Regions from separate parts of the Spirosoma pomorum genome, predicted to be linked through region 1. Evidence: riboswitches for the same ligand, from Rfam matches in the RefSeq annotation. Region 1 holds a riboswitch; each other region holds the start of a gene.
The links. A riboswitch is a leader RNA that binds a small molecule or an ion and turns the genes downstream of it on or off. The one in region 1 is predicted to bind thiamine pyrophosphate.

Region 1 (4,157 bases):
ATAATACGCGTTTGCCGTAACTGCCAACCGAGCGGTTTGTAGTTTATAGCCCGCTTCGTAATCAATCAGGGACTCTGCTCTAGGGCGACTTTCGGGTGTCGATTGCGTATAGTCATCCCGATTCGGTTCGCGGTGCCCAACACCTACCGACGCGTACACTGAATTTTGATCGTTGAGTGTGTACGTGAGGCCAGCTTTAGGGTTGAAAAACGTCAGGCTGGCATTCTGCTGCACATTTTGGAGCTGGCTGTTGAACCCCAGGAACGAGTACTTGATCTGCCGCACCTGCATGTCAGCGTAGGCGTTGAACTTTGACGTAAACTGGTAGAATGCTTTAGCGTACAGATTAAAATCCGTCTTGGTCGCATCGTCGTTATAGTACCGGTCCCGGATATTGGTATTTCCGGCAACGCGCGCCCAGATAATTTCGCCGAAGTGAGCGCCTTTATACTGGTTCCAGCCCCCGCCAATGTTCGCCGTCAGCTTTTTAAAACTGTTGAAATCCAGCGAAAAAACAGTACCATAAAAGTCATTATCCAACCACCGACGCCGAATAATGTCCGTGCGGGTAATTGTAGAATCGCCAATTACTACGTTCGGCAGACCGTAATTACTGAAGCGGTCATTAGGCCGAAACTGTTCATAGTAACCCCGTCCTTTTGTATAGAAAGCCGATACATTCAGCCGCCAGTTCCGGCTTAGCTCGTGCGACGTAATGAGCTGATAATTATCCTGTTGATAGTTATCGGTTTCGTTGTCGTAGGTATATACATTGTACGTCCGGTTGGTCCGCAGTAAATCTTCGGGGACGCCACCCCACGACTGGTAGGTCTGCTCCCGGCCCGAAAAGACGTTCAACCGGAAAAAGCTTTTCTTGGTGTAATAGCCGCCGGAGATGTAAAACGATTTCAGGTCCGAGAATGCCCGATCAACGTAGCCATCTGAATATATCTTAGACAGTCGGGCATCCAGCACAAAATGATTATTAAGCAGCCCTGTTCCAGCCAGTACGTTTACTTTCCGGGTACCGAACGAGCCCGCCGACAGATTGGCTTCGGCGTATGGCTTTTCCTGAAGTTGGTTCGTCTGAATATTCAGCGAAGCCCCGAACGCGCCCGCGCCATTCGTTGACGTACCTACCCCCCGCTGGATCTGAATACTGCTCACCGACGACGCAAAATCGGGCATATTCACGAAGAACGTTCCCTGCGATTCAGCATCGTTATAGGGAATCCCGTTCAGCGTTACGTTCACCCGTGTGGCATCCGACCCCCGAATCCGAATACCCGTATAACCCACCCCGGCCCCAGCATCTGATGTGGTCACGATAGAAGGCGTAAAGTTGAGCAGTTGCGGTATGTCCTGTCCCAAATTAAGCTTGTTCAGATCCCGACGTGAAACGTTCGTGTAGGCGATCGCCGACTTCTGATCGGCTCTGGTAGCACTCACTGTTACCTCATCCACCACAACCGCCGTCCTCTGTAAACGAATAGAAAGCGTTTCGTTCTGGGTCAGTTGCAGCTCCCTGGTCTGGGATTCATAACCCAGTAAAGAAATACGCAGAGATAATGGTCCCGCTGGTAGATTGGTTAGCTGAAATGCTCCATTAGTGTTGGTGAATGTTCCTTTATAGGTTCCTTCAACGGTAACGGCAACACCGGGTAGCGTTTCGGCAGCACCTTCGGCGTCAACTACTGTTCCGGAAAGCGTGAATTGAGCCCATACAGGCAGCACAAACAGCCAACTCAGGACTGTCAGTAGATAAAAGCGGTTATACCGCCCAATCATCGGTTTTTTCATCGCGAAAAAAACATGACGATAGGCCAAGGGGCCAAACCTACCTTTTGATTGTCAAAAAGTTAGTAGAAATGAACTCCGTCTCCCTTCGCCGGCATTACCCGGATCAGGTTCAATGGGTATAATCTCAGCCCGTTATTTTCAGGCACCCCTAGAAGATTAGCGCCACAAATCTACATCATTTCTAAAAACAAGACGGTGAGCGTATCGTTATTTAAACAAATCAGTTGGTACCGAGTATGAATGAGTTTGATTTGGTTGTGCTCCAGGAAGATGTGGCCGGCGGTCGGCTAAAACAGGGCGATGTCGGCACGATTTTGACTGTATATGGGGAAGGTAAAGGATTCGAGGTTGAGTTTGTTACGTTAACTGGCGAGACGGTAGCCATTGAAATCCTGTTACCTCACCAGATCCGCTGCGTGCGATCATCCGAAATTATGTCTGTTCGGGATACGGCCATTTAGTAAAAAATCTTTCTGTAAAGTTTTGAACATTACGCTTTTTCACAAGTTTAATTCTTTCTAATTTTGCAATCCAAATTGCAAAAGCATGAGCAAGAAGAACAGCGGATTGGATTTTTTAGAAGACCCGGACGCGTTGACAGGTCAGTTTGAACGGGCCGAATATTTTTTTGAGGAAAACCGGAACGTCCTTTTCGGTGTCCTTGGTGGAATCGTTTTATTGATTGTCGGCTTTTTCGGCTATCGGTACTACGTGAGTAGCCAGGACGAAACCGCCCAGGTTGAACTCTTCCCTTCGGTATACCAACTTGAAGCAGATTCGCTGAAACAGGCGTTGAACGGCGATGGTAAGACTCCCGGATTGCTTTCTGTTGCCGATAACTATGGCTCTACACCCGCTGGTAATCTGGCTGCATTTTACGCTGGTACGGCTTTACTGAAACAGGGTAAGTTCGATGAAGCGATTGATCAACTCAAAAGCTTTAGCTCATCGGATCTGCTGGTTCAGGCGCGTGCTTATGCTCTAATTGGCGATGCGTATATGGAGAAAAAGGATTTTGAAGAGGCTGCCAGCTACTATCAGAAAGCAGCTGACTACAAGCCAAATAAATTCTTTAGCCCATCGTACCTGATGAAACTTGCTGTCGCCCAGGAGCAAGCTAAACAAAACGATAAAGCGATCGACACATACAATACGATCATCGAAAAATACGCACAATCGACCGAGGCTGTTAGTGCTCGAAAATACAAATCGTTGCTGGAGGCAACGGTCGGTGAGTCGTAAGCGTATTTGACAATCATAAATACAGCAAAGGACAAAGCCGACCGGGGTTTTGTCCTTTTTTGTTTTCATTCCCTACAGACGAAATTTTACGGATATATGGCTTCTGATTTAAAAAACCTCAGCGTCTTCTCGACAGACGCGCTACCCGATGTCAGTCACCGGCGTTTTGCCATTCTGGTTTCCGAATGGAATACCGAAGTAACAGAAGCACTTTTTAACGGTGCTTACCAAACGCTGCTTCAACACGGCGTCAAAGCCGAAAACATCGTCCGGGCGAACGTACCGGGTAGTTACGAACTAAGCCTGGGTTCACAGTGGTTTGCGCAGCGTGATGACATTGATGCGGTTATTGCTTTAGGCTGCGTCATTCAGGGTGAAACCAAACACAACGATTACATCAATCACGCCGTTGCGCAAGGCCTGACCAATGTCAGTTTGAAGACCAGCAAACCGGTCATTTTTGGTGTTCTGACACCAAACGATCAGCAACAGGCCCTCGACCGGGCGGGTGGCAAACATGGGAACAAAGGTGATGAAGCCGCCATCACCGCTATCAAAATGCTCGGCTTGCAGAAGCTGGTATACAGTAAACTATAAAGAGCGAAATCGGACCGCCGATGCGGAATGAAAGAGTGAAAGAGCGATGTAGCTAAGTTTCATTCTTTCGCTCTTTCGCTCACTCACTCTTTCACTCTTCACATATGCACGTCTGGAAATTTGGAGGTACATCGGTCGGGAAGCCCGAACGTATGCAATCCATCCGCCGATTAGTTACGGCCGATGATACACGTAAAATTGTCGTATTATCGGCGCTGTCAGGCTCGACGAATTCACTGTTGGCTATCGGTGAGTCGCTCAAGGATAACAATGACGCACAGGCGAATCAGACTATTGATACGCTCAAAGCGCATTACGATACGTTTGTCAGCGAGCTATACAGTACCGAAGCTGGTAAAGCAGCTGGTCAGCAGATCGTTGATAACGAGTTTTCGTTCATACGTTCCCTGACAACGATCAAGCCTTTCACGTTGAAGCAGGAAAAGGAACTGGTGGCAGAAGGCGAATTGCTGAGTACGCAACTTTTTCAGTCTTATCTTGATGAAGAAGGTGTTCCT
Region 2 (4,157 bases), on a different contig from region 1:
TAACGATCCGTTGCGTCGGAAACAGAAGTTGTTCGCCCGGTTTGGGACACAGAATGTCCGTGCTGTCCCGGTTCAGCAAGTGGCCACCTTTCACCAGGACAGCGCCGGGGTACTGGCTACTCAGGTCGTTGGCCGCCTGTCGTAAATCGTCAAAGGTTTCAAGCGTACGTCCCAGCAAGACCCCCGCTTCGGGTAAGTTAGGCGTTATCACCATAGCCATTGGCAGCAGGTGAGTTTTTAGCGCGTCGATGGCGTCGTCTTGCAGGAGCTTATCGCCACTCGTCGCCACCATGACTGGGTCGATGACAATGTTTTGTACGTCAAATTCTCGCAGCGTATCATTGATAGTCCGGATGATGTCGGGTGAGTGGAGCATACCGATCTTGATCGCATCGGCACCAATATCGCTCAGGACGGCCTTGATCTGCTCGGCTACAAAAGCGGGGGGGACGGGGTGAATGGTTGTTACGCCCAGCGTGTTTTGCGCCGTGAGGGCCGTAATGACCGAGAGGCCGTAGCAGCCCAGCGCCGAAATCGTTTTCAGATCGGCCTGGATACCAGCGCCACCACCACTGTCAGATCCGGCGATCGTCAGAACCCGGGTGTATGTTTTCATAGGCTTGGGTAAGTTGAATGAGTTCACGGGCTGCGTCGTAGGGCGACGGATGCCCACAAATGGCTGACACGACGGCTACGCCCGTTACGCCGGTCTGCATGATCGGTTGACTATTAGCTGCGTTGATGCCGCCAATGGCGAACGTTGGCAGGTGGGTTTGGGCGCAAATGGCCTGTAAGCCCAGCAGGCCGAGTTCACTGACAGTATCGAGTTTGGTCGGCGTGGCAAAAACGGCCGCTACGCCCAGGTAATCGATATCGGTGTACGCCTGAGAGGCCAGCAGTTCGGCCATGTTATTAATCGACAAACCAATTAGTTTGTCCGGACCCAATAGCTTACGGGCCATCGGGTAAGGCATATCATCCTGCCCGATATGAACACCGTCGGCGTCGATGGCCAGCGCCACGTCGATCCGGTCGTTAATCAGCAGCCGGGCACCGTAGCGTTGGGTAATGGTTTTGAGCGTAAGACCCAGCTCAACAAAAGCGTGGGTCGACATCGTCTTTTCGCGGAGCTGCACCCAGCCGACACCCGCCCGGCAGGCTTCTTCCACCACAAACGGGACCGTATGGCCCGCCCGCTGGCTGATAACGCTGTCGGTTACCAGGTAGACGCGGTCGTTTACGTTCATAGCTGCCCTAGTTTGAGGTGAGCCGTTACGTCCTGCGCTGTTAGTTGGTAGAGCGCGTCCAGAAAGTTGAGTTGCAAACTGCCGGGACCGGGTGACCGACGCGCGGCCAGTTCTCCCGCCAGCCCCATCGCGACCATGCTGTGTACGGCGGCCAGAAAATAGTTGGGATTGACAGCCGCAAACGCCCCGATCAGCGCCGTGGCGGTACAGCCCATACCCGTTACTTTCGTCATCATCGTGTGACCGTTGGCAACGGTTACGACCTGATCCGCGCTGACGATATAATCTTCGGCACCACTCACGACCACGATGCTACCCAGTTCGGCGTTTAACTGACGAGCACTGTCGAGAGCCGCCGATGATCCATGTATGCTGTCGACACCTTTGGTCTTCGCGTTCAGACCCGCCAGTGCCATAATCTCCGATGCGTTGCCCCGGATCACGGTTGGCGGGGCCAGGTCCAGCAGCTCCCGGCTAACCTGGTTGCGATAGAACGTAGCGCCTACGCCGACCGGATCGAAGATGATGGGCTTATTCAGTTCGCGGGCTCGTAGGACAGCCGGACGCATCCCGGCGACAAAGTTCTGATCCAGCGTGCCGATATTAACAACCAGCGCGCTGGCAATGGTAACGAAATCAGCCACTTCGTCTTTGGCATGCACCATGGCCGGCGAAGCACCCAGTGCCAGCAGGGCATTGGCCGTGTTGTTCATGACAACGAAATTGGTAATGCTTTGCACAAGGGGCGACTGCGAGCGAATCTGCTCAACGTCATTCCAGATGGATTGGGGTGTTGCGGTCATACGGGGTTGCATTAACGAATGATAGCAACCTCAGGGGAGAGAAAAGACCGCGGTCTGTCAGAGCAGCAAGCGGAGCTAACTTTTTCCTACGGCAGTATAAACTGCATCAGGTAATAAGGGTATTGTCTCAGTCGGCTCGTTCCTGAACCGACACCCCTAAAGTTGTGCGTCAAAGGTACGTGTAATTTCAGTAATCGATCAACCTGCTTTTGGCCGGTAGAAAAGCATTGGCTCAATCCTGTTACCTTTGGCGCGTTATGCCTACCCAATGTTGCCCACCTCTCCGTGCTACCTGGCTGCCCCTGTTGGTGCTGCTATTCCTTCTCACCCACTGCCGTTCCCGCCAGACAACTGAACAAACTCCGGTGACCGACAGGCGTCAGACGAATTCGTCCACAGGGCAGGTTTCCGTTCGGCACGCCAAAGGCTTTTCGGTTGAATATCTCCACGGGTACAAACTGGTCCGCATTTTCAACTCAGCGGCCGCCGACAAAGACACGGCGACGTACGTGCTGATCCCCCGGGGAACCCCTAAACCGACGAATCTGCCAGCAGGTCAGGTGATCGAAACGCCCATTCGCAGCCTGGTTACGTCGTCATCAATGCACATTGGTTTGCTCAGTTTTCTGAACGCGGAGGACGTGTTGGTCGGCGTTGATAACGCGGCTTACATTTCGTCGCCCCGGGTAATAAAGCGAGTGGCCGAGGGGAAAATCAAGGAAGTTGGCGGAGATCAGACGCTCAATGAAGAAGCCCTGATTGCCATGCATCCGGACCTATTGATGGTATCGGGGAGCCCCACGGCGCAGCTCAATCGGTACCAGACATTAACCCGCGCGGGGGTGCCGGTACTGATCAATTCCGAATGGCTGGAGACGACCCCGCTGGGGCGGGCGGAGTGGGTCAAGCTGGTGGCTGTCCTGCTGGATAAAGAAGCGCTGGTCAATCAGACGTTTGCCGAAGTCGAAACGGAGTATAACCGACTGGCTACCCTGACGAAGAACGTAACGAAAAAGCCCAGTGTGATTGCGGGTATGAGCTACAAAGATTCGTGGTTTGTGCCCTACGGCGACAGTTACATGGCGCAGTTTTTTCGGGATGCAGGCAGTACGTATCACTGGAACGACACGAAAGGGCAGGGGGGACTCGGTCTGAGTTTTGAAGCTGTTTATCCCGTCGCCCTCACCGCCGATTACTGGGTGAACGTTGGTACGGCTACCACCAAGCCGGACATCGTGGCGCAGGACGTTCGCTACGGCGATTTTAAGTCGTTCAAAACGGGGCAGGTATTCAACTACAACAAGCGCGTGAACGCCAAAGGTGCCAACGACTACTGGGAGTCTGGGGCTGTCAACGCCCACCTGGTCCTGGCCGACCTGATCAAGATTCTACATCCCGAACTGGTGCCTGAACACAAGCTGGTTTATTACCAGCAGGTTAAATAAAGTCGTTACGTATTCTACTTTGTTTTTGTCATCCTGACGATAGGAAGGATATCAGAAACTGTGTTAATACCCCTAAATCCCCTAAAGGGGACTCTGTCCGAGAATGAGCAAAGTCCCCTTTAGGGGATTTAGGGGTATTAAGACTTGAAAAGAAACAAGTTTACTATCTCTCCTGTCGTTGGGCTGGGTGGCCGGAGCCATGACAGAAAAGACAAAAAAGTTCTACGCTTCGACCCAGCTTACTTTTTCTTCGATGGGTTTGCGAACGGCGGGTTTAGGCTCGGCGTTGTGGTAGCCCATGTAGAAGAAACCCAGGCATTTCTGATCATCACCCAGACCTAGGAACTCGTGCAGACGAGCCGGGCTGCTTGGCGAGCTCCAGTACGACCCAATACCCAGGGCCGTTGTCGTCAGCCACATATTCTGCACGGCGCAGGCCACGGCAGCAACTTCTTCCCATTCCGGTACTTTATCGCTGTGCACGTCCATGATGATAGCCATGACGCAGGCTGATTTCAGTACTTTGGTTCGCACACCTTCGTATTTCGCTTCCGAGTACGCTTCTGGAGCCGTTTGTGCTTTGTAGGCATCACCGAAGAAATCGGCCAGTTTCTGTAAGCCTTCACCCCGGAAAACGGTGAAACGCCAGGGCTGGGTCAGGC
Region 3 (4,157 bases), on a different contig from region 1:
TGCGCCAAGTTCTTCCAGTCGGCGTAGGGTCGGTTCTTGACCCGGAGCTGAATCCAGTCGACGCCCGCCCGGCAGGCTACTGCTGCCTGCTCGGGTCGGGTGACGAGGTAGTGTAAGGGACTAATTGTCATAAATACAGTTGGTTACCTTGCTCGGCAAATTCTTTCGCTTTTGTCTGCATTGCCTGATCGAGGACGTCTTCACCCGCCAGCCCGTGCTGTTCGGCGTAGTCGCGTACATCCTGCGTAATCTTCATCGAACAGAAATTCGGACCGCACATTGAGCAGAAATGTGCCGTTTTGGCTCCCTCGGCGGGTAAGGTTTCGTCGTGGAATTCCCGGGCTGTGTCGGGATCGAGCGAGAGGTTAAACTGGTCTTCCCACCGAAACTCGAAGCGGGCTTTGCTCAAAGCGTTGTCACGGTACTGCGCCCCCGGATGGCCTTTGGCGAGGTCGGCCGCGTGGGCCGCAATCTTGTAGGTAATCACCCCGTCCTTTACGTCTTTCTTGTTGGGTAACCCCAGGTGTTCCTTGGGCGTAACGTAACAGAGCATGGCCGTTCCGAACCAGCCAATCATGGCCGCGCCAATACCCGACGTAATGTGGTCGTATCCGGGAGCAATATCCGTCGTCAGTGGGCCGAGCGTGTAGAACGGGGCTTCGTCACACTCGCGCAACTGCTTGTCCATGTTCTCTTTAATGAGGTGCATGGGTACGTGACCCGGCCCTTCGATCATCACCTGTACGTCGTGTTTCCAGGCAATTTTGGTTAGCTCACCCAGCGTTTCTAGTTCCGCGAACTGAGCAGCATCGTTGGCGTCGGCAATGGAGCCAGGTCGAAGTCCGTCACCCAGCGAGAACGATACGTCGTAGGCTTTCATGATCGCGCAGATGTCTTCGAAATGCGTGTACAGGAAGTTTTCTTTGTGGTGAGCCAGGCACCATTTCGCCATGATGCTGCCCCCCCGCGAGACGATACCCGTGACGCGCCGGGCCGTCAGCGGAATGTAGCGCAGCAGCACGCCCGCATGGATAGTAAAGTAGTCGACGCCTTGTTCGGCCTGTTCGATCAGCGTATCGCGGAACAGTTCCCAGGTCAGCGCTTCGGCTTTGCCGTTCACCTTCTCCAGCGCCTGGTAGATGGGGACCGTACCAACGGGAACCGGACAGTTGCGAATGATCCATTCCCGGGTTTCGTGAATATTCTTACCCGTCGACAGATCCATCAGCGTATCGCCACCCCAGCGGCAGCTCCAGACGGCTTTCTCTACTTCTTCCTCGATGCTCGACGACACCACCGAGTTACCGATATTGGTATTGATCTTGACCAGAAAATTGCGGCCGATGATCATGGGTTCAGCTTCGGGATGATTGATGTTGGCCGGAATAATGGCTCGCCCGGCAGCTAATTCCTGTCGTACAAATTCGGGTGTGATGTGCCCTTTAGGGGTGTTAGCCCCAAAACTATTACCCGGATGCTGGTGCAACAGTGCCGACTGCGAACGGGGTAGTTGCTCATTCAGAGAGTCGATGCGCTGATTTTCCCGGATGGCGATGTACTCCATTTCGGGCGTAATGATCCCTTGCCGGGCGTAGTGCAGCTGCGTTACGTTTTGTCCGGCGCGGGCCCGGTAGGGATGACGGATGTGCGCAAACCGCAGGGCATCCAGGCTCTGGTCGGCCAGGCGCTGGTTGCAGTAGTCCGACGAAAAAGCCGGTAGCTGCTCGACGTCGCCCCGGCCCGTGATCCACGATTCGCGCAGGCGGGGCAGACCCTGTTCCAGATCGATGGCTACGTCCGGGTCCGTGTAGGGTCCGCTGGTGTCGTAAACCGTTACGGGTGCGTTCGGCTGGCGGGCTTTGTCCAACCCTACGTGCGATACCGTGTCGGATAGGTTGATTTCGCGCATGGCAACGCGAATGTCGTGCAGCTGGCCGGACACGTAAATTTTGCGCGAACCGGTCAGTGGCTGGCGCGTGATCGATTGCTGCGTCGGCAGCGACTGGGTGTTTGGGGTTGTGCTCATCCTCCCTGAGTTGCTTGTAAAACCGTGATTTTTTCGTTGCCGGATAAAGAAAACTGCTCCCAGGTAGCGCGGGGAACAATAACGTTGTTGACAGCAACCGCGATTCCCTTTTTCTGGGACAAGGCGAGTTGGGTCAGCAGGCTCCCCAGCGAGGCCGAGGGCAACGTCTCAACGAGTTGGTTGTTGACGGATACGGTCATAATCGTGCGTTAAGGGCTAAACGCAGCGCCGATAGGAGAGACCGCAGCAGAATAAATTGGGAGAAATAGGCAGAAAAAAGGCCGAACGCGTATTCGAATGTCTGGCCTGGACGATGTCCCGGAATCCGGTCGTGTTTATACCACAACCCTGTCAGACTAATGTATGAATACGCTACTGAAAACGACCTGTATTCTCGCTTTTCCCTCCGCAGGTATTATCCTGTTCAGGTTCAAAGGGTGATGTCTCAGCCCGTCCGGGCACCCCTAAAGCTTCGCTGTTTAGCAGCGTAAAGGTAGAAAACTTTTTGACTTAAGCAGCTGTACTTAAGTAGTCAATACGGTGTTAACTAAATCGTTTATTGTTTTCTTCTCAAGTGTTACCCTTGTAGGGTGACACGCGTTAGTGAATCTGTCTTGATTTGTTGCTGTTTACCCCCCCGGCCCCCTCCTAAAAAAGAAGGGGGATACACAGAAGTAACCTTTTTTAACTCCCCCACCTGTTTTAGGAGGGGTTGGGGGTGGTAAACAGCAAAATTCCTGCGAAAGGAACCCTTGAGAAGAGGACACTAGTGCGCTAAGCAGAACTAATATAAACTCTGGCAAAGCAGAGGTTTATAGTTCCTTGACAAACAAGGGGATCTGCTTTACCAGAGTTTTTCACTTATAGCTACCATTCACTAGTAGCTCGCCGTCTTCGGAGACCGAATAACTTTCTACGTTTTCGTATTCTTTTACTTCGTACTTGTCGTCGGCGTCAAGGTTATATTTTTGCTTGAACAGATCTTCCGCCTGCTGCCGGGTTTGATCAACGAAGACCGCAAAATACTGGTATGGCTCTTTCTGGTAGGTAATCAGAACAACGGGGCTGGGGCTGGTTAAATAAGCCGCGGTTTGGTTTTGCATGATTGCGGTTGGTGAACGTTAATTGATCAGAAAACGACCAGCTAGCGCCCTTTGTTTAGGCTATCTGCATACGTGAGGCTGCGGAAGAAAACGCTGCGTTTGCGTACTCCTATTTCATGTGCCCCAGCTCACGTAACGCCTTGACCCACTGACTGTACCCCGCGCCGAGGAGGTGCAGGCCATCGTTAGTGTAACGAGCATCGAGCTTACCGGTGCTGTCGGCCAGGTACGGATGCAGGTCGACGTAGGTTTGACCGTTTTCGCTGGCTAACTGCCGGAGCGCGTCGTTAAGCGCTTTAATATGGGCCTCTTTGCCCTGATGGCGCTTGAACTGTGGGAATGTATCGTTCGTTGGAAAAACGCTTTGCAGGTAGATACGGGTACGCGGAGAGTCCTGGCGAATCTGTTGAACGATCTGGCGGTAATTTCGGATAATGGCTTCGTCTGGAATCCCACGGGCCAGGTCGTTGATGCCGATCAACAGGAAAATCTTGGCGGGTTTCGAGGCCGTTACTTCACCCAGGCGCGCCAGCACACCGTAGGAAAGGTCACCCGAGATACCCCGGTTTTTGATGTGATGATCGTCGAATAGCTCGGCCCATTCGCCAAAATCACTGATGCTGTTACCCAGAAAAATGATTTCCTTTTTGGTGTTGGGCAGACTTTCAAACAGAGTTCGCTTCTGTTCGTAGAATGTGCTCCGGAACGTAGTGTCGGGGGCGGTTGTCTGACCAAACGAGGTAGTTGTTGCCAGTAAGCTGGTAAGGAAAAGAAAGCCGCAATTGAGCCGAACACAGGAACGTAATGTCAGATGCATAGGAATAGGGGAGAATGGCTGCAAAATAAGGCAGATTGCCCGTACGGCTACTGACTTTTTTCGCCGACTACGTTAGGCCGACTGTCGACCGCCAGTATATTTACGAAAGCGTGTACAACGAGTCTTACGTTGATTACCAACCAACGAGTCTGATGTACACGCAGCCCACAGTGGTCCTACTCTGTTTCAACGTTTCGTATGTCTTACCAAC

Region 2: it holds a riboswitch for thiamine pyrophosphate, as region 1 does, so the genes downstream of both, thiM (hydroxyethylthiazole kinase) here and ACYVAD_RS15355 (TonB-dependent receptor) in region 1, are expected to answer to the same signal.
Region 3: it holds a riboswitch for thiamine pyrophosphate, as region 1 does, so the genes downstream of both, thiS (sulfur carrier protein ThiS) here and ACYVAD_RS15355 (TonB-dependent receptor) in region 1, are expected to answer to the same signal.

What each region holds. Positions count from the first base shown of each region.
Region 1 is NZ_BAAHBP010000025.1:163,968-168,124, forward strand. It holds gene ACYVAD_RS15355 (TonB-dependent receptor) at 1-1,800, opposite strand, end outside; TPP riboswitch at 1,864-1,960, opposite strand; gene ACYVAD_RS15360 (DUF4926 domain-containing protein) at 2,037-2,261, shown strand; gene ACYVAD_RS15365 (tetratricopeptide repeat protein) at 2,347-3,042, shown strand; gene ribH (6,7-dimethyl-8-ribityllumazine synthase) at 3,139-3,639, shown strand; gene ACYVAD_RS15375 (aspartate kinase) at 3,744-4,157, shown strand, end outside.
Region 2 is NZ_BAAHBP010000003.1:117,054-121,210, forward strand. It holds gene thiD (bifunctional hydroxymethylpyrimidine kinase/phosphomethylpyrimidine kinase) at 1-616, opposite strand, end outside; gene thiE (thiamine phosphate synthase) at 576-1,247, opposite strand; gene thiM (hydroxyethylthiazole kinase) at 1,244-2,050, opposite strand; TPP riboswitch at 2,117-2,218, opposite strand; gene ACYVAD_RS08590 (ABC transporter substrate-binding protein) at 2,308-3,495, shown strand; gene ACYVAD_RS08595 (nitroreductase family protein) at 3,718-4,157, opposite strand, start outside.
Region 3 is NZ_BAAHBP010000041.1:38,254-42,410, reverse strand. It holds gene ACYVAD_RS25535 (thiamine phosphate synthase) at 1-131, opposite strand, end outside; gene thiC (phosphomethylpyrimidine synthase ThiC) at 128-2,026, opposite strand; gene thiS (sulfur carrier protein ThiS) at 2,023-2,226, opposite strand; TPP riboswitch at 2,411-2,502, opposite strand; gene ACYVAD_RS25520 (hypothetical protein) at 2,884-3,129, opposite strand; gene ACYVAD_RS25515 (SGNH/GDSL hydrolase family protein) at 3,239-3,946, opposite strand; gene ACYVAD_RS25510 (mevalonate kinase family protein) at 4,145-4,157, shown strand, end outside.